3 regions of the Rhizobacter sp. P3_C12 genome follow, and region 3 is predicted to be linked to each of the others. Evidence: predicted binding sites of a transcription regulator. Region 3 holds the regulator's gene; each other region holds the start of a gene.
What was found. Region 3 encodes LexA, which represses DNA repair genes until DNA is damaged. Its sites were predicted from a motif close to ACTGTATNNNNATACAGT; they were not measured.

Region 1: the regulator LexA is predicted to act here: its motif matches at 2,171-2,188, upstream of recA (recombinase RecA).
Region 2: the regulator LexA is predicted to act here: its motif matches at 5,033-5,050, upstream of imuA (translesion DNA synthesis-associated protein ImuA).

What each region holds. Positions count from the first base shown of each region.
Region 1 is NZ_JBFUGW010000026.1:29,770-36,838, forward strand. Features, by position in the region: gene AC1DXV_RS06935 (sensor histidine kinase) at 1-1,373, opposite strand, end outside; gene AC1DXV_RS06940 (response regulator) at 1,412-2,083, opposite strand; gene recA (recombinase RecA) at 2,226-3,344, shown strand; gene recX (recombination regulator RecX) at 3,368-3,844, shown strand; gene AC1DXV_RS06955 (hypothetical protein) at 3,893-4,036, opposite strand; gene sugE (quaternary ammonium compound efflux SMR transporter SugE) at 4,151-4,471, shown strand; gene serA (phosphoglycerate dehydrogenase) at 4,485-5,717, opposite strand; gene AC1DXV_RS06970 (helicase-related protein) at 5,852-7,069, shown strand, end outside.
Region 2 is NZ_JBFUGW010000142.1:9,409-16,477, forward strand. Features, by position in the region: gene AC1DXV_RS20575 (hypothetical protein) at 1-591, opposite strand, end outside; gene rarD (EamA family transporter RarD) at 630-1,505, opposite strand; gene AC1DXV_RS20585 (MoaD/ThiS family protein) at 1,550-1,819, shown strand; gene AC1DXV_RS20590 (WD40/YVTN/BNR-like repeat-containing protein) at 1,837-2,913, shown strand; gene AC1DXV_RS20595 (hypothetical protein) at 3,049-3,579, shown strand; gene AC1DXV_RS20600 (YchJ family protein) at 3,580-3,954, opposite strand; gene AC1DXV_RS20605 (bifunctional helix-turn-helix transcriptional regulator/GNAT family N-acetyltransferase) at 3,951-4,925, opposite strand; gene imuA (translesion DNA synthesis-associated protein ImuA) at 5,058-5,864, shown strand; partial or broken gene AC1DXV_RS20615 (Y-family DNA polymerase) at 5,882-7,069, shown strand, end outside.
Region 3 is NZ_JBFUGW010000087.1:264-5,707, forward strand. Features, by position in the region: partial or broken gene AC1DXV_RS15340 (penicillin acylase family protein) at 1-1,882, shown strand, start outside; gene AC1DXV_RS15345 (cysteine hydrolase family protein) at 1,907-2,449, opposite strand; gene AC1DXV_RS15350 (helix-hairpin-helix domain-containing protein) at 2,461-2,772, opposite strand; gene lexA (transcriptional repressor LexA) at 2,772-3,446, opposite strand; gene AC1DXV_RS15360 (asparaginase) at 3,523-4,467, shown strand; gene AC1DXV_RS15365 (organic hydroperoxide resistance protein) at 4,513-4,938, opposite strand; gene AC1DXV_RS15370 (MarR family winged helix-turn-helix transcriptional regulator) at 4,986-5,444, opposite strand, start outside.

The sequences.
Region 1 (7,069 bases), on a different contig from region 3:
TGCCGCAGGTTGGCGTCTTCCAGCGTGATCTCGGCATCGTGCTGCTGCGCGATCTCGCGCACGATCGCGAGGCCCAGGCCGGAGCCGTCGACATTGGTGCCCAGCGAGCGGTAGAACGGCTGGAACACCTTGTCGCGCTCGGCCGCCGGGATGCCGGGGCCGGAATCCTCCACCTGCACCACCACCACCTGGCCGAACGGGTCGTCGACCGCCCGCACCGTGACCGTGCCGCCTTCGGGCGTGTACTGCAGCGCGTTGTCGACCAGGTTGCGGATCAGCTCGCGCAGCAGCACCGGCTGGCCGGCGATCGACAGGCCGGCCTGGCCCTTGGCCGCACCGCTGTCCGGTCCCTCGTAGCCCAGGTCGATGCGCTTCTCCAGCGCGCGCGGCACGAAATCGCGCACCGCCTCGGCGGCCAGCCGCGCCAGGTTGACTGGCTGCCGCTGCAGCGCCTGCGAGGCGTCCTCGGCGCGCGCCATCGCGAGCAGCTGGTTGACCATGCGCGCCGCACGCTGGCTGGCACGGGCGATCTGCTGCAGCGACTTCTTCAGCGCCTGCGGATCGCGCTCGCCGGCGTCGATCTCGCGCTGCGCCAGCTCGGCCTGCGTGCGCAGCCCGGCCAGCGGCGTCTTCAGCTGGTGCGCCGCGTCGGCGAGAAAGTGCTTCTGCGTGCCGATGCTGCGGTCGAGCCGGGTCAGCAGGTCGTTGATGGCGCGCACCAGCGGCGACACCTCCTCGGGCGCGTCGCGCTCGTCGATCGGGCTCAGGTCGTGGCTCTCGCGGCGGCGGATGCGCTGCTGCAGCTCGTTCAGCGGTGCGATGCCGCGCGCCAGCGCCAGCCACACCAGCAGCACCGCGAGCGGCAGGATCACGAACTGCGGCAGCATCACGCCCTTGATGATCTCGGTGGCCAGGCGCGAGCGCTTGCCCAGCGTCTCGGCCACCTGCACGATCGGCGGCTCGATGCCGCCCGCCACACCGCCCGGCAGGCCGATGCGCACATAGGCGATGCGCACCGGCTCGCGGTTGATCTCGTCGTCGCGGAAGCGCACCACGCCGGGCGCGGCGCGCTCCTCGTCGTTGGGCATCGGCAGCGCCCGCTCGCCGCTCAGGTACTGGCCGTCGAGGCCGAGCACCTGGTAGTACAGGGTGTCGGTCTCGTCGGTGTGCAGCAGCTCGGCAGCGCTCGCCGGCAGCGCGAAGCTGGCCGACGGCAGCGTGCCGCCGCCGGCATCCTGCACCGTGACCTGCTGCGACAGCACGCGGGCCATCTCGCCGAGCTGGCGGTCGAACGGCTTGTTGGCGATGCCCTGCGCGACCAGCCAGGTCAGCACGACGCTCATCGGCCACAGCAGCAGCAGCGGCGCGAGCATCCAGTCGAGGATCTCGCCGAACAGGGACCGTTGCTCTTTCAAGCCGCGATCTTCTCCAGGCAGTAGCCGAGGCCGCGCACGGTGGCGATGCGCACCGGGCCCTGCTCGATCTTCTTGCGCAGCCGGTGGATGTAGACCTCGATCGCGTTGTTGCTGACCTCCTCGCCCCATTCGCACAACCGCTCGACCAGCTGGTCCTTGCTGACCAGCCGGCCGGCGCGCTGCAGCAGCACCTCGAGCAGGCTCAGCTCGCGCGCCGACAGCTCGACCATCTGGTCGTTCAGGTAGGCGACGCGGCCGGTCGCGTCGAAGGTCAGCGGGCCGTGGCGGATCACGCTCGACGCGGTGCCCAGGCCGCGCCGCGTCAGCGCACGCACGCGGGCCTCGAGCTCCTGCAGCGAGAACGGCTTGGCCATGTAGTCATCGGCCCCCAGGTCGAGGCCCTGCACGCGCTGCTCGACGCTGTCGGCCGCGGTCAGGATCAGCACCGGCACCGCCGAGCCGCGGGCGCGCAGCTTGCGCAGCACCTCCAGCCCGTGCAGCTTCGGCAGGCCCAGGTCGAGGATCAGCAGGTCGAACTCATGGGCCGACAAGGCGGCGTCGGCCTCGGTGCCGCTCGCGACATGGTCGACGGCATAGCCGCCGTTGCGCAGCGAGCGCAGCAGCCCGTCGGCCAACACCTGGTCGTCTTCGGCGATCAACACGCGCATGGCTGCCTCCTGTGCGGCTCGTCACCCGGCCGCTGCGGGATTGTAGGGAGTGGCCCCGCAGGGATTCGAGATCCGGCACGAGAAAAGACTGTACAAACATCCAGCCTTTGCCATAATCCGCGCAACTCTAGGAGATCGCCCCATGGATGCCCCCGTCAAAGCCGCCACCCTCAACACCGAAAAGGCCAAGGCCCTGCAAGCTGCGCTGGCGCAGATCGAAAAGCAGTTCGGCAAGGGCTCGATCATGCGGCTCGGCGAAGGCGAGGTGATCGAAGACATCGAGGTCGTCTCCACCGGTTCGCTGGGCCTCGATGCCGCGCTGGGCGTCGGTGGCCTGCCGCGCGGACGGGTGGTCGAGATCTACGGCCCCGAATCGTCGGGCAAGACCACGCTGACGCTGCAGGTCATTTCTGAAATGCAGAAGCTCGGCGGCACCTGCGCCTTCATCGACGCCGAGCACGCGCTCGATACCGCCTACGCCCAGAAGCTGGGCGTCAACCTGCAGGAGCTGCTGATCAGCCAGCCCGACACCGGCGAGCAGGCGCTCGAGATCGTCGACGCGCTGGTGCGCTCCGGCTCGGTCGACCTGGTGGTGATCGACTCGGTCGCAGCACTCACGCCGAAGGCCGAAATCGAAGGCGAGATGGGCGATTCGCTGCCCGGCCTGCAGGCCCGCCTGATGAGCCAGGCGCTGCGCAAGCTCACCGGCACCATCAAGAAGACCAACACGATGGTCATCTTCATCAACCAGATCCGCATGAAGATCGGCGTGATGTTCGGCAGCCCCGAAACCACCACCGGCGGCAATGCGCTGAAGTTCTACGCCTCGGTGCGGCTCGACATCCGCCGCATCGGCAGCATCAAGAAGGGCGAAGAAGTCATCGGCAACGAGACCAAGGTCAAGGTCGTCAAGAACAAGGTGTCGCCGCCCTTCAAGACCGCCGAGTTCGACATCCTCTACGGCCAGGGCATCAGCCGCGAAGGCGAGGTGATCGACATGGGCGTCGAGGCCAAGGTGCTCGAGAAGTCCGGTGCCTGGTACGCCTACAACGGCGAGAAGATCGGCCAGGGCAAGGACAACGCCCGCGAATTCCTGCGCGAGAACCCCGACCTGTCGGTCGAGATCGAGAACAAGGTGCGCGAGGCGATGGGCATCCCGTTGCTGCCGACCGCCGGCGGTGCCGCGCAGGCGGCTGAGGCCGGTGAGGCCAAGCCGGCCAAGAAGGCGCCCAAGGAGCCGAAGGAAGCCCGCGGCGAATAAGTCTGCCGGCGAGCGGCTTGGCGATGCGGCAGCGGCTCTCGCTGCGCGGGCGCGGCGTGCAGCTGCTGTCGCAGCGCGAGCACAGCCGGCAGGAGCTGCGGCGCAAGCTGCTGCAGCACCTGCGTGCTGACGATGCGCCGCTGCCGGACGATGCCGACCAGCAGGTCGACGACGTGCTGGCCTGGCTGCAGGACAAGGGCTACTTCAGCGAGCAGCGCTTCGTCGAGAGCCGGGTGCATGTGCGCGAATCGCGCTACGGCAACCTGCGCATCCGCCAGGAGCTGGCGCAGCACGGCGTCACGCTGGACGCCGACCAGGCGCAGCGCCTGAAAGAAACCGAGCTGGCACGTGCCCACGAGGTGTGGGTGCGCAAGTTCGGGGCCGCGGCCAGCGATCCGGCCGGCCGCGCGAAGCAGCAGCGGTTTCTCGCGGGCCGGGGTTTCTCGGCCGAGGTGATCCGCCGCGTGGTGAAGGGCGACGTGGACGAAGCCGCCTGGTGAGAACAGGCCTCGGCGGCCGTCGTCGCCCCCACGCCGTTCAGAACGCGATCAGGCGGCTGCCTTCTTGCCGGCCGGCTTTGCGGTGCTTGCCGCTTGCACGACAGCCTCACGCGCCAGGCGCGCCTGTTTCTTCGCGTCCTTCGCACGCTTTTGCTTCTCACGGCGGATTCCGCGGTCCTTGTCGGCGCTCATGCCAATCTCCAATGGGTTGAAAGAGCCGAGGTTTTACCACCTCCGGCGGATCGCCCTGCAAGGCGGCGCCCAGGCTGGTACAACCCAGGGCTTCCCCACTGACGAGGATTCGCGATGAACTGGGTGATCCTGGTGGCCGCCGGCCTGTTCGAGATCGGCTGGGCGATCGGCCTGAAGTACACCGAGGGTTTCACACGCCTGTGGCCGAGCATCGGCACCGTGGCGGCGATGGTCATCAGCGTGTGCCTGCTCGGCTACGCGATGAAGTCGCTGCCGGTCGGCACGGCCTACGCGGTGTGGGTCGGCGTCGGCGCGGTCGGCACCGCGATCCTCGGCATCGTGCTGTTCGGCGAGCCGGCCTCCGCGGCGAGGCTGGCCAGCCTCGCGCTGATCGTGGCCGGCATCGTCGGGCTGAAGCTCGCGAGCCCGGCGTGAGCCCGGGCGCCGCTCAATACAGCAACCGGCACCGGATCGTGTCCGGCAGCGACGCCAGGTCGGCCAGCGCCGCCTCCGGCGCCGCGGTGTCGACGTCGATCACGACGTAGCCCACCTCGTCGCGCGTGCTCAGGTACTGCGCCGCGACATTGATGCCGGCCTTCGACAGCCGCTCGTTCACGCGCGCGATCACGCCCGGCACGTTGCGGTGGATGTGCAGCAATCGGCTGCGCCCGGTGTGCTCGGGCAGCGCCACCTCGGGGAAATTGACCGCCGACGTCGTCGAGCCGTTGTTGCTGTAGCGCACCAGCTTGGCCGCCACTTCCTTGCCGATGTTGGCCTGCGCCTCCAGCGTCGAGCCGCCGATGTGCGGCGTCAGGATCACGTTGTCCATGCCGACCAGCGGCGATTCGAAGCGCGCGTCGTTGCCCTGCGGTTCCTCGGGGAACACGTCGATCGCCGCGCCGAGCAGGTGGCCGTCGCGCAGCGCCTCGGCCAGCGCATCGATGTCGACCACCGTGCCGCGCGAGGCATTGATCAGGTGCGCGCCGCGCTTCATCGCGCGGATCTGCGCGCGCCCGATCAGGCCCTTGGTCGACGGCAGCTCCGGCAGGTGCAGCGTGACCACGTCCGACGTGCCCAGCACCTCGTCGAGGCTGTCCATCGCACGGGCATTGCCGAGCGGCAGCTTGGCCTCGATGTCGTGGAACACCACGGCCATGCCGAGCTGCTCGGCCAGCACGCCGATCTGCGTGCCGATGTGGCCGTAGCCGACGATGCCCAGCGTCTTGCCGCGCACTTCGAACGAGTTCTCGGCGCTCTTGGTCCAGCCGTTGCGGTGCAGGATCGCGTTCTTCGCCGGGATGCCGCGCATCAGCATGATGACCTCGGCCAGCACCAGCTCGGCCACGCTGCGGGTGTTCGAGAACGGCGCGTTGAAGACCGGCACGCCCAGGTCCATTGCGGCGCGCAGGTCGACCTGGTTGGTGCCGATGCAGAAGCAGCCGACCGCGGCGAGCTTGGGCGCGGCCTTCAGCACCTCGGCCGTCAGCTGGGTGCGCGAGCGGATGCCGAGGAAGTGCGCATCGGCGATCGCATCGTGCAGCGCAGCGCCGGCCAGCGCCTTCGCGTGCGTGGCGACCTGCGTGTAGCCGTCGCGCTTCAGCACGTCGACGGCCGAGGCATGGATGCCCTCGAGCAACACGAACTTGAGCTTGTCCTTCGGGACCGAGAGTCTGTGATTCATGGCCCGATTGTTGAATAGCCGAATCGGCCCCGTTCGGCGCAAGGGCATGCACCGGTTAGAGTCCTGGGGCTTTCCTGTCGTCGTACGTGCGCTAGTCCGTGCTGTATCCCCTGTCCGTGAGTGCCTCCCCCACCGTGAATCTTCCCAACCCGCGCCATGCGGCGCGCGTGCCTGCGCACGTCTCGCCCGAGCAGCTCGCTCGCATCCGCCAGGCCGCCTACGCGCTGCCGCAGGTGGTCAAGCCCGCCGACTATTTCGACGAGCACGCCTCGGGGCTGGACGAGCGCCTCGACAAGCTCGGCCTCGTGCTGCTGCAGAAGGCGGTGGCCGGCGCCCGGCCGAGCCGCTGGATCGCGCCCGACGTGATGGACGCGGCGCTGCAGCACCTCGACGCCGTCGGCAACGGCCCCGAGGTGCGCACCGTGATGCTGGACCGCACGGCCGCGCTCGATGCGTTGGGCATCGTGCGCGAATCCGGCCGCTGGACGCGCCTGATCAGCCAGCCGCTGCAGCTGGCCGAGGTGAACTGGCGCGTGCCGGTGATGTTCCGCATCCCGATCGCATCGGAGCCGGTGTGGGCGTTCTTCCGCGATGGCGACAAGGCCGCTTTGCTGGCCGCGCTCGGCCCCATCCAACCCTGGCCGCATGCCGGCGAGGTGCAGGCCGCGCTCGAGGCGCTGGTGCAGCGCAGCCGCGCGCACAACCCGCGCCACCTCGACATGCTGCTGCCGCGCCTGCTGGCCGAATGCGCAACACCGCAGCCGGTGGCCGACCTGCGGGCCGCCTGCGTGCGTGCCCAGGAGCGCTGGGAACACCAGGTGGCCGAGCTCGACACGCTGGCCGGCCTGAACAGCGAACTCGCGTTCCAGGGCTACCCCGACACCTTCGTGAAGGCGCGCCGCCTGCAGCGCAACGTGACGCTCTACGTCGGCCCGCCCAACAGCGGCAAGACCTACGCCGCGTTCGAGCAGCTGGCGCAGGCGCACGACGGCGCCTACCTGGCGCCGCTGCGCCTGCTGGCGCTCGAGGGCCGCGACCGGCTGGTCGGCCGCGGCGTGGCCTGCTCGCTGCTGACCGGTGAGGAGAACGTGCCGGCCGAAGGCGCCGGGCTGGTGTCGAGCACCATCGAGATGGTGAGCACCAACAAGGTGGTCGATGTCGCGGTGATCGACGAAGCCCAGATGATCTTCGACCCGTACCGCGGCTGGGCGTGGACGCAGGCGATCGTCGCGGTGCCGGCCAGCGAGGTGATCATCATCTGCTCGGCCTATGCGGTGCCGGCGATCGAGAACCTGCTGGGCCTGTGCGGCGAGCGCTGCAGCGTGCGGCACTTCGAGCGCAAGCAGCATGTG
Region 2 (7,069 bases), on a different contig from region 3:
CACATCGTGCAGCTTCTCGCCGCATTGCAGATGCAGGCACTCCAGATGAGGCAGCGGTGTGGTGAACAGGTGCTCGACCAGGCATGCGTGCGCCTCGGGAGTACTGTGGTGCAGCCTGAGGTCTCGCAGCCTTGCAGGAAGCGCAGTCGTCAACGGAGAGAAGGCCTCCTCGCCGACGAAGCCGCCCAGGCTGAGCTGCTCGAGGTCATGCATGCAGCACAGGCTGCGGGCCAGCGCGTCGGCGACGTCCGGGTCATTTTCGATCTCGAGATGGAGCGACAGCGACTTCAGTTCGCTGCAGGTTTTCAATTCCTCCAGCACCGACAGGCTCTTGGATCCGGCTTTTCCGTCATCCCATTCCAACTGAAGCTCTCGTATCGAAGACGAACCGTTGACCAAGCCGGCCAGCGAGCCGAAGTCGGAACCTGAGTGCCGGCCGTTGTCGTCCGAAAGCTTCCACGATACGACGCCTTTCTGTCGGGCGAGCAGCTCGGCGAAGTCGGCGCGAGTCTTGGTGAGGCGAAGCCTTTTGGCGGAACGGGAATTTCCCGGAGGGGTGGGTGAACGCGAACGTTTCTGTTGGACGGCCATGCTTCTATGTGGCACGCAGCCCCCGCAAGTTCCACGCATCAGCCACGCCGGCTCCGCACCGCCCACCACCCTTCCAGGCTGTACACCGCCAGCGCCCCCCAGATGAAGCCGAAGCCGGCCAGCCGCGCACCGCCGAACGGCTCGCCGAACAGCCACACGCCGAGCCCGAACTGGATCGTCGGGCCGATGTACTGCATCAGCCCGAGCGTCGTCATCGAGATGCGGCGTGCGCCGGCGGCGAACAGCAGCAGCGGCACCGCGGTGATCGGCCCGGCGGCCAGCAGCCACAGGTTGGTCGCGGTGTCGGGCAACGGGAACTGCCCGGTGCCCTGCACCTGCCAGAACAGCAGCGCGGTCACGGCCAGCGGCGCGAGCAGCATCGCCTCCAGCGTGAGCCCCTCCAGCGGGCCGAGCACGGCCACCTTGCGCAGCAGGCCGTAGCTGCCGAAGCTCGCGGCCAGCACCAGCGCGATCCATGGCAGCTGGCCGGCCTGCACCGTCAGCCACACCACGCCGGCCGTCGCCAGTGCGAGGGCGATCCATTGGCCGCGCCGCGGGCGCTCGTGCAGCACCGTGTAGCCGAGCAGCACGTTGACGAGCGGCGTGATGAAGTAGCCGAGGCTCGCGTCGATCACGTGGCCGTTGTTGACCGACCAGATGTAGGTCAGCCAGTTCACCGCCAGCAGCAGCGCGCTCGCGGCGAACGCGCCCAGCACGCGCGGCTGGCCCAGCAGCGGCCGCAGCCAGCCCCACTGGCGGCGCACGCCCAGCACGATCAGCACGAAGACCAGCGACCAGACGATGCGGTGCGCGAGCACCTCGCCGGCCGGCAGCATCGCGAGCCGGCGGAAGAACAGCGGGAAGATGCCCCACAGGGCGAAGGCGAGGGCGGCGTACAGCGGTCCGTAGTTCATCCACGGATTGTCGCGGCTGGCCGCTGCGGGCATCATCGCGCCCCATGGCCCACGTCGTGTTCACGCAGCAGCTGCGCCGCTTCATCGAGACGCCCGAACTCGACGTCGAGGCCGGCAGCCTGCGCGACGCGCTCGACGCGGTGTTCGCCGCGCACCCGCGCCTGCGCGGCTATGTGCTCGACGAGCAGGGCCACCTGCGGCCGAACGTGGTCGCCTTCGTCGACGGCGTGCGCAGCGACGACCGCGTCGCGCTGGCCGATGCATTGTGGCCGGACAGCCGGGTCCACGTGATGCAGGCCCTGTCCGGCGGTTGAACCTCGAGGAGTTGCAGATGCAGGATCGTGCCTGGGCCGCCACCCGCAAGGGATTGTTCGAACTGCAGCGCGGCCACGGCGGCGCCTGGCACATCGCCCGCACCAGCTTCCTCGGCGAGCCGGTGTCGATGCTGCTGCCGCCCGGCCCGGAGGGCCGCATGCTGGCCGCGCTGAACCTGGGGCACTTCGGCGTCAAGCTGCATGCGTCGGATGACCAGGGCGCCAGTTGGCATGAAGTGGCGGCGCCGGCCTTTCCGCCCCAGCCGGCCGACGCGACCGGCGTACCGTGGAAGGTGGTCCAGGTGTGGTCGCTGGAGCGCGACCACGGCACGCTGTGGCTCGGCACGCTGCCGGGCGGGCTGTTCCGCAGCGGCGATGGCGGCGACTCATGGCAGCTGGTCGATTCGCTGTGGCAACGGCCGGAGCGTGCCGAATGGTTCGGCGGCGGCTACGACGTGCCCGGCATCCATTCGATCTGCCCGCATCCCCGGCGCGCCGGCGACCTGGTGCTGGGCATCAGCTGCGGCGGCGCCTGGGTCACGCGCGACGACGGCGCGAACTGGCAGCTGCAGGCCGACGGCATGCGCGCCGCCTACATGCCGCCGGAGCAGGCCGGCTCGCCGAACACGCAGGATCCGCACCGCATCGTGCGCTGCGCCGCGCAGCCGGACGTGCTCTGGACCCAGCACCACAACGGCATCTGGCGCTCGACCGATGCGTCGGCCTCGTGGCAGCAGGTGACGAGCGCGCCGCTGTCGGACTTCGGCTTCGCGGTCGCGGTGCACCCCGGCGACGCGCAGACGGCCTGGTTCGTGCCCGGCGTGGCCGACCAGCAGCGCGTGCCGGTCGGCGGGGCGCTGGTGGTCAACCGCACGCGCGACGGCGGCGCGAGCTTCGAGACGCTGCGCAGCGGGCTGCCGCAGCAGCACTGCTACGACCTGCTGTACCGCCACGGGCTCGACGTATCGCCCGACGGCCGCAGCCTGCTGATGGGCAGCACGACCGGCCATGTGTGGAGCAGCGACGACAGCGGCGACCGGTGGGCGGCGCTGCCGGCCCAGCTGCCGCCGGTGTACGCGTTGCGCTTCGGTTGATACATCGGCTGACACCTTGTGGCGCGATGTGCACAGATGATGGCGCACCGTCCCCTCGATCCTGGGGGGGCGCGTGCCGCAGCGCATGACAAGGCCGCCCGCGCTCCGGACAATCGACGCTGTCGAGGAAGCGCCATGCCCACCACCATCACTGTCGGAGCCCGTTCGATTTTCGTCACCGCGACCGCGTGGGTGTTCATGCTGATCGGCGCGTTGGCCTGTGCCTCGGCGCTGCTGCAGAACGCGATGCTGGTGTCGGGTGGATTCCGCAGCGACGGCCTGCAGGTCAGCGGCCTGTTCGGGCTGCTGATCGGACACCTGCCGTGGGTGGTCAATGCCGGGCTCGTGATGTCGCTGGCGACGCTGGTGTCGGCCGTCGGGCTGCTGCTGCGCCTGAACTGGGCGCGCCGCACCTTCATCGCGCTGCTGCTGCTGGCGATCGTCGCGAACCTGCTCGGCCTGTGGCTGCAGCAGGAGGTGATGCAGTCGGTGGTCGACAGCACGCTGAGCACCGCGACGCTGCCGCCCAAGGCGCTCGGCGTGTTCGGCGGCTTCGTGACCGCGGCGCGCGTGATGGCGGTGCTGGTGACGCTCGGCGCCTGCGGGCTGCTCGGGTGGATCATCCGCCGGCTGATGTCGGCGGCGGTGCGGCAGGAATTCGCGTAGTCAGAATTCGCCGTCGAGATAGAACCAGCGGCCGTCCTCGCGCACGAAGCGGCTCGTCTCGTGCAACCGCTGCGCGCGGCCGCCGAGCTTGCTGCGGGCGACGAACTCCACCGTCGCATGGTCGGCATCCTGTGAAGCATGCCCGCGCACGTCCAGCCCGAGCCAGCGCAGGCCCGGTGGATCGGGCTCCAGCGTGGCGGGCCGCGTGCTCGCGTGCCAGGTTGCCAACAGGTAGTCCGGCAAGCCGTTGACGAAGGCGCTGTAGCGCGATCGCATCAGCGACGGCGCATCGGGCGCCTGCAGGTGCAGCGCTCCGGCGTGGTAGCGGCCGCAGCAGTCGGCATAGGGGTGGGGCAGGCCGCAGGGGCAGGTCATGTCAGATCAAGGTTCCAGGTTTCTCCGACCAGATCGTKCCCGAAACTGTGGTGCGGTTCRCTCGCGGCCAGCCGATAGCCTGCTGCCGCGTAGATGCCGCGCGCGGCCAGCAGGTTCGCATTCGTCCACAGCGTGATGCGGCGGTAGCCGGCCTGGCGCGCGAAGCGCTCGCACTCCTGCACCAGCCGGCGCCCCAGGCCCAGCCCGCGCGCCGACGGCTCGACCAGCAGCATGCGCAGCCGGGCCACGCCGTCCTGCACCGCCTGCGTCGCCTCGTCGCGTGCCTGCACGAGGAACACGCAGCCGACGTTCGCGCCGTCGCGCTCGGCGATCCAGCAAGCCTCGCGCGCGGGGTCGAAATGCTCGATGAAGGCCGCGGCGATGCGCGCCACCCGCGCCTCGAAGCCGATGTCCCAGCGGTACTCCTGCGCATACAGCGCGCCATGGCGTGCGATCACCCAGCCGATGTCGCCCGGGCGGTGCGGTCGCAGCAGGTAGGGATCGCGCGTGCGGCGCGCCGGGGCGTCGTCGAGCAGGCGCTGCAGCGTGCCCATCGCCTGCAGCAACTGCTGCTGCGACGCCTCGTCCAGCGCCGTCAGCAGCGCCTGCACCTGCTGCTGCGAGCCGCTGTCGAGCGGCGCGAAGGCGGCGCGGCCGGCCGCGGTGAGCGACAGGTGCGATTGCCGCGCATCGCTGGCCGACGGCGTCGCCTCGATCAGCCCGCGTTCGCGCAGGCCGCGCAGCAGGCGGCTCAGGTAGCCGGGGTCGAGATCCAGCGAGCGCGCGAGTTCACCGGCGGTCGGTTGCGCCTGGTGCGCGAACTCCCACAGCAGCCGCGATTCGGTCAGCGTGAAGCCGCTGTCGACCAGGCCTTCGTGCAGCACGCCGATGCGGCGCGTGTAGAAGCGGTTGAAGGCACGCACCGCGGCAACACGGTGGCTCGGATCGGAGGCGGGCAAGGCATCAGGCATGGCCGCCATGCTGCCGGAGTTGATTGCCAAAAGCAATCATAAATGTGCCAAAGGCTGCTTCAGACAGACTTGTAACGCCATGACCCCGTTTTCAAGTGGATCGATATACTGGATGTGCATACAGTAGTTGCCATGCCTCCCGCCTCCGCCTCCTTCGCCTCTTCCGCCCGCTCGCCGCTGCCCGAGCGGCTGCACACCAGCGTGTGGCGTGCCAACCAGATGGGGCGCGGCGTCGAGCGTGCCCTGCCCAGCGGCTTCGCGGCGCTCGATGCCCAGCTGCCCGGCGGCGGTTGGCCGCGGCGTGCGCTCAGCGAGCTGCTGCTGCCGCACCCGGGCCTCGGCGAGATCCGCCTGCTGGCCCCTTGCCTTGCTGCCACGCAGCGGGCCGGCCGGCTGGTGATGCTGTTCGATCCACCGGCGGCGCTGTCGGCCTGGGCGCTGATGCAGATGGGGCTGGATGCCGAGCAGCTGCTGGTGATCGACACCGGCACGCAAGGCATCCCCGGGGTCGACGGCCGGCCGCACGAAGCCGGTGTCGATGCGCGGCTGTGGGCGCTGGAGCAGGCGCTGCACAGCGGGCATGTCGGTGCGGTGCTGGCCTGGCTGCCGCCCCGCTTGCGCGCCGAGCGGCTGCGCCGCCTGCAGGTGGCCGCCCATGCGCACGACGGCCCGGCCTTCGTGTTGCGCGAGATGGCGGTGCARCAGCAGGCCAGCCCGGCGCCGCTGCGCCTCGCGCTGCGTGCCGGCGGCGCCGATGCCTTGAGCGTGCGCGTGCTGAAGCGCCGCGGCCCGCCGCTCGCCCATGAACTGCGGCTCGAGCTGCCGCCGGTGCTGTCCGCCAGCGCCACGCGCAAGGCGYGCGAGCTGGCGGCGCAGACGGTCCAGGCCGCGGCCGCCGTGCCGCCGCTGCGCGCGGCGACCTTCGTCAACCTCGCCTGATCTCCCATGGGCACGCGATGCTCTGGATCGGTCTTCACCTGCCGCTGCTGTCGCTGGAATCCTTCCTGGCGACGCTCCCGGCGGTCAGCGATGGCAGCGAGCCGCCCGTCGCGCTGGTCGAGGCGCACCGCATTGCCCATGCCAATGCGGGCGCGCAGGCGCTGGGCGTCAAGCCGGGGCTGAAGCGGGCGACCGCRCTGGCGCTCGCGCCGCAGCTGCTGATCGGCCAGGCCGATGCGCTGCGCGACCGGCAGGCGCTCACGAGCGTGGCGCATGCGGCGCTGGCGTTCACGCCGGCAGTCAGCTTCAGCCCGCCGCAGGGCGTGCTGCTGGAGGTCGAGGCCAGCCTGCGCTATTTCGGCGGGCGCGACGCGCTGCTGCAGCGGCTGCGCGAGGCGCTGCAGCCGCTCGGCCATGCGCTGCACTGCGTCAGCACGCCGACGGCGCAGGGCTCGGCGCTGCTGGCGCGCCATGCCGACGGCCTGCACTGCGCCGATGCCGGGGCGCTGCAGCGCGCGCTCGATGCCGCGCCGGTCTGGCTGCTCGGCCCGGGCCGCGAGCACTGGGAGGCGCTGCAGGGCATGGGCCTGAACACATTGGGCGACCTGCGCAGCCTGCCGCGCGCCGGGCTGGCGCGGCGCTTCGGCGAGGCGCTGCTGGCCGAGCTCGATGGCGCGCTCGGCCGGCGCCCCGATCCACGCACCTCGATCGCGCTGCCGGCGAGTTTCGACAGCGCGCTCGAGTTGTTCGCACGGGCCGACACCACCGAGCAGGTGATGCACGGCGTGCAGGTGCTGCTGTCGCGGCTGGTGGCGTGGCTCGCGGCGCAGCATGCCTTCGTGCGCCGCTTCAGCCTGCAGATGAAGCACGAGCCGCGCTGGCGGCGCGATGACCGGACGCCGCAGCACACGACGCTGGAGATCGCGCTGGCCGAGCCGTCGCGCGATGCGAAGCACCTGATGGCGCTGCTGCGCGAGCGGTTGTCGCAGCTGGCCTTGCCGGCGCCGACGCTGGAGCTCGTGCTGCGCGCCAGCGACATCGCGCGCCAGCCGCCGCCGAATGCCGAGCTGTTCCCGACCCCGCGCAGCGAGCACGAAGGGCTCACGCGCCTGCTCGAGCGGCTGCAGGCGCGGCTCGGCCGCGAGCGGGTGCAGCGCGTGCTGCCGGTGCAGGACCACCGGCCCGAGCGCGCGAGCCGCGTGTGC
Region 3 (5,444 bases):
CTGGTCAACCGAGCTGCTGCGGATGCGGCTCTCGCTGAAGATGCCGGTGGAGCGCATCAACGAGCTGCTGCCGCCGTACCCCGGCGAGCAGCCGCTCGCGACGGCCGACTACGCGGCGCTGTTCCGCGGGCTGAAGGTGGACGGCACGCTCGGCCGCCAGGCGCTGCGGATGGCGCCTGAATCGGGCGTCGAGGGCGTCGGCTCCAACAACTGGGTGCTCGCCGGCTCGCACACCGAGAGCGGCAAGCCGCTGCTGGCCAACGACCCGCACCTGAAGCTCAGCGCGCCGTCGCTGTGGTACCTGGCGCGGCTCGACGCGCCCGGCTTCCATGTGGCTGGCGCGACGATGCCCGGCCTGCCGATCGTCGTGCTCGGCCAGAACGACCGCATCGCCTGGGGTTTCACCAACACCGCGCCGGACGTGCAGGACCTCTACCTCGAACGCCTGCGCCCCGGCGACCCGGCGCAGTACCAGACGCCCGAAGGCTGGGCGGCGTTCGAGCGCAGCACCGAGGTCATCCACGTCAAGGGGCATCCCGATGTGACGGTGACCGTGCGCAGCAGCCGCCACGGGCCGGTGATCTCCGACGCGGGCGGCCCGACCGAAGGGCTGACCGGTGCGCCGAACGCGCCGGCCTATGCGCTGGCGATGCGCTGGACGGCCCTCGACGCCGATGCCGGGACGGCGGTCGATGCTGGCATCGGTTTCAACTCGGCACGCTCGGTCGACGAGTTCATCGCGGCATCGGCGGGCTACATCGCGCCGATGCAGAACATGGTGGTGGCCGACACGCAGGGCCGCATCGCGATGGTGGCGCCCGGTCGCGTGCCGGTGCGCGGGCCGGAGCACGACCTGAAGGGCCTGGTGCCGGCGCCGGGCTGGGAGGCGCGCTACGACTGGGTCGGCAGCGTGCCGGCCGGCGAGACGCCGCGCGAGATCGATCCGGCCCGTGGCTGGATCGCGACCGCGAACCAGCGCATCGTCGGCCCCGGGTACCCGCATTTCCTGACCAGCGAGTGGGCGGTGCCGTACCGCCAGCAGCGCATCGAGCAACTGCTGGCCGCGACGCCGAAGCATTCGATCGACAGCCTGCGGGCGATCCAGCGCGACCAGCTGTCGCTGGCGGCACTGAAGCTGCTGCCGGTGCTGCAGCGCGCGGCATCGCCCCACCCGCTGGCCGCGGCGGCGCAGCGCGAGCTGGCCTCGTTCGACGGCACGATGGCGGCCGAGCGCGCGGCGCCGCTGATCCTGTCGGCCTGGGTGCGGCAGCTGACGCAGGCGGTGTTCAGCGACGAACTCGGCGCCGCGCTGTATGAGCGGCAGCTCGGCAGCCGCAGCTTCCGCGAGGCGCTGGAGGGCGTGCTGGCGCGCCAGGACGCCTGGTGGTGCGACGACAAGGCGACCCCGGCGGCCGAGACCTGTGCGCAGCAGGTGGACGCGGCGTTCACGCGGGCGCTCGACGAGCTGCAGCAGTCGCAGGGCAGCGATGTGGCGAGCTGGCAATGGGGCCGGGCGCACCAGGCCCGGGCCGAGCACCGGCCGTTCAGCAAGGTGAAGGCGCTGGCAAGGGGGTTCGAGCTGCGGGCGCCGGTGGGCGGCGACACCTACACCGTCAACGTGTCGCGCGTCGGCCTGCGGCCGGACGCGACGACCGGCGAGCTGTACCTGGCCGAGCACGGGCCGTCGCTGCGGGCACTGTACGACCTGGGCGAGCCGGCGCGCTCACGCTTCATGCAGTCGAGCGGGCAATCGGGCATCGTGTTCTCGCCGCTGTACCGGAGCTTCGTGGAGCGATGGGCGAAGGTGGAGGACGTGCCGGTGTGGGGCGGGGCGGCAGAGCACACGCTGGTGTTGTCGCCAGCGCAGCCGGCGGCGCGCTGATGAACGGTCGATCAGGAGTCGAGATCAGCGATCGAGCTGGGCCAGCTGGCTGACGATCTCCCGCGTGCTCAGCAGCCGCACACCCTGGGCGGCCAGCGCCTCGTTCTGGCGGGCGATGATCTCGTCGGCACCCGTGGTGCCATCGGGCCAGGTGCCGTGCGAGTCGCTGGCGAGGACCACGTCATAGCCGAGGGCCAGCGCCGATTGCGAGGTGTGGGTGACGCAGACCTCGCTCTGCAGCCCGCACACCAGCAGCTGATCGATGCCGGTGCCGCGCAGCAGCGCGTCGAGCCCGGTGTTCTCGAACGCGCTGAAAGCCTGCTTGGCCACGCGGGCCTCGCCCGGCAGCGGCGCGACATCCGGGTGGATCTCCCACTGCGGCGTGCCGTGCACCAGCACGCCCGTGGGCTCGCCATGCTGCACGTGCAGCACCGGCAGGCCCGCGCTGCGCGCCGCGGCGATCAGCTGGGCGGCATGGCGCAGCAGCCGCTCGCCCGAGTCGATCGGGTCGCACTTGGCACCATCGAAGGCACCGATTTGAAGGTCGATCACCAGCAATGCCTGCATCGTCTGCCCTTTCATACCGACCCGAACAAGGCCTTGCGCTGCGCGGTGTAGGCCCACCACGGCGCGGCAGGCGCACCGCCCATGAAATCGGTGGCGGCCATGAAGGTGTCGAGCACGCAAGGGTCGTGGCGCTGCCCGGTGATCGCGCACAGGCGCTGGTACAGCACGAAGGCATCCTTGCCGCGCAGGTCCTTCGGCTCCTGGATGCCGATCAGCCGCAGGTCGGCGGCCAGTGCGGGGCCGATGTTGGGCAGTTGCTCGAGCGCCTTGCACTCCGCGGCACTCGCCGCCTTGGGGGCCTTGATCACCACGGCGGCCTCCATCACAGCATGCTGTTGCGGATCAGGCCGACCGCCAGCCCCTCGAGTTCGAAGTCGACATCGCCGAACGGCACGACGATGGGTTCGAAATCGGGGTTCTCCGGCAGCAGCTCGATGCTGGTGCGGGTGCGCTTGAAGCGCTTCACGGTGACCTCGTCGCCGAGCCGCGCGACGACGATCTGGCCGTTCTTCGCGTCCTTGGTCTTCTGCACCGCGAGCAGGTCGCCATCCATGATGCCGGCGTCGCGCATGCTCATGCCGCGCACCTTCAGCAGGAAATCGGGCCGGCGCGCGAACAGGCTGGCTTCCATCAGGTAGGTCTGGTCGATGTGCTCCTGCGCGAGGATCGGGCTGCCGGCCGCGACGCGCCCGACCAGCGGCAGCGTGAGCTGCGACAGGCTCGGCAGCGGCAGGCTGAACTGCTTGCCGCGGCTCTGGTTCAGCGCACGCAATGTGTCAGACTGCAGACGGATGCCCCGCGAGGTGCCGCCCACCAGCTCGATGACGCCCTTGCGGGCCAGCGCCTGCAGGTGTTCTTCGGCGGCGTTGGCCGACTTGAAGCCCAGTTCGTTCGCGATCTCGGCGCGGGTGGGCGGCGCACCGGTGCGCTCGATCGCGCTCTGCACCAGGTCGAGGATCTGCTGCTGGCGGTCGGTGAGCTTCGGGATCTCGGTCATCGGTGGGCCTTGAAGGTGAGATGGTTCGGACTGAACATCCATCCAGTGACTGTATTTTTATCCAGCTTCGTGAAAAATGCAAAGAACTGATCAGATCGTCGTCGTGCTCGGYACCGGCGGCACCATCGCCGGCACCTCGGCGGCCCCCGGCGACAACATCGGCTACACCGCGGCGCAGCTCGGCGTCGCGCAGCTCATGAAGGCGGTGCCGGCGCTGGCCGCGGTGCCGCTCGAGCCGGAGCAGGTCGCGCAGGTCGACAGCAAGGACATGAGCGCCGGCGTGTGGCGCGCGCTGGTCGGGCGGCTGGCGCACCACCTGGCGCGGCCCGAGGTGGCGGGCGTGGTCGTCACGCACGGCACCGACACGCTGGAGGAGACCGCGTGGCTGCTGCAGCGCGTGCTCGCGCCGGCCAAGCCGGTGGTGCTGACCGCGGCGATGCGCCCCGCCACCTCGCTGCAACCCGACGGTCCGCAGAACCTGCTCGATGCAGTGACCGTCGCGCAGCATCCGGGCGCGCGCGGCGTGGTCGCGGTGCTCGGCGGCGTGGTGCATGGCGCGGCCGACGTGCGCAAGGTGCACACCTACCGCATCGAGGCCTTCGATTCAGGCGATGCCGGCCCGGTCGGCCGCATCGAGGAAGGGCGGTTGCGGCTGTTCCGCCCGTGGCCGGCGGGTGAGGCGATGTCTGCGGCGCTGGTGGACAGGCTGGTCGACGGCCCCGAGTGGCCGCGCGTCGACATCCTGCTCAGCCATGCGGGCGTCGATGGCGTGCTGGTCGATGCGCTGGTCGAGCGCGGCACGCGCGGCATCGTGGTCGCGGGCACCGGCCACGGCACCGTCCACCACGCGCTCGAAGCCGCGCTGCTGCGCGCACAGGCGGCCGGYGTGCGCGTGCTGCGCTGCAGCCGCGTCGCCGGCGGCCCGGTGTTCGCGCAGCCCGGCGATGTGCTGCCGGCCGGTGGCGAATGGTCGCCCTACCAGGCGCGTATCGAGCTGCTGCTGCAACTGCTCGCGCAATGAAAAACGGCCCGCTGAGGGCCGTTCTTCATGCAGCGCAGGCGGGGCTCAGGCTACGGTCAGCGTCACGTCCACGTTGCCGCGCGTCGCGTTCGAGTACGGGCAGATCTGGTGCGCCGTGTCGACGATCTGCTGGGCCACCGAGCGCTCGACGCCCGGCACGGTGATGGTCATCGCGACCTGGATGCCGAAGCCTTGCGGGATCGGGCCGATGCCGACGCTGGCGGCGATCGAGGTGTCGGCCGGCAGCGTCACCTTGTGCTTGCCGGCAGCCACCTTCATCGCGCCGATGAAGCAGGCCGAGTAGCCGGCGGCGAACAGCTGTTCCGGGTTGGTGCCGACGGCGCCGTTGCCGCCCAGTTCCTTCGGCGTGGTCAGGCGCAGGTCGAGCACGCCGTCCGACGACTTGGAGGTGCCTTCGCGGCCGCCGGTGGAGGTGGCGTGGGCGGTGTACAGGACTTTTTCGAGGGCCATGGTGTCTTCCTTCAGGTGGTGAGGTGGGTCAGGGGTGAGAACAACGTTCACGCATGCGCCGCAGCGGGCGCGTCATCGAGCAGTTGCAGGCGCAACTGCTGCAGGCGCTGGGTCAGGTCGGTCAGCTCGCCGACACTGCAGCCGCTGGCCTGGGCCAGCTGGGCGGGCACGCCGCGCGCCTGCTGGCGCAGCGCACGGCCCTCGGCCGTCAGGCTGACGATCACGCGGCGCTCGTCGTCGGCGGCGCGCTGGCGCTGCAGCCAGCCGGCCGCTTCCATGCGCTTGAGCAGCGGCGTCAGCGTGCCGGAGTCGAGGAACAGCCGCTCGCCGAGCTCGCCGACCGTCACCCCGTCACGCTCCCACAGCACCAGGAACGCCAGGTACTGCGGGTAGGTGAGGCCGAGCGGCGCGAGCAGCGGCTTGTACAGCTTGGTCATCGCGAGCGAGGTGGAATACAGCGCGAAGCAGACCTGGTTGTCGAGCTGCAGCCAGTCGATGTCGGCCGG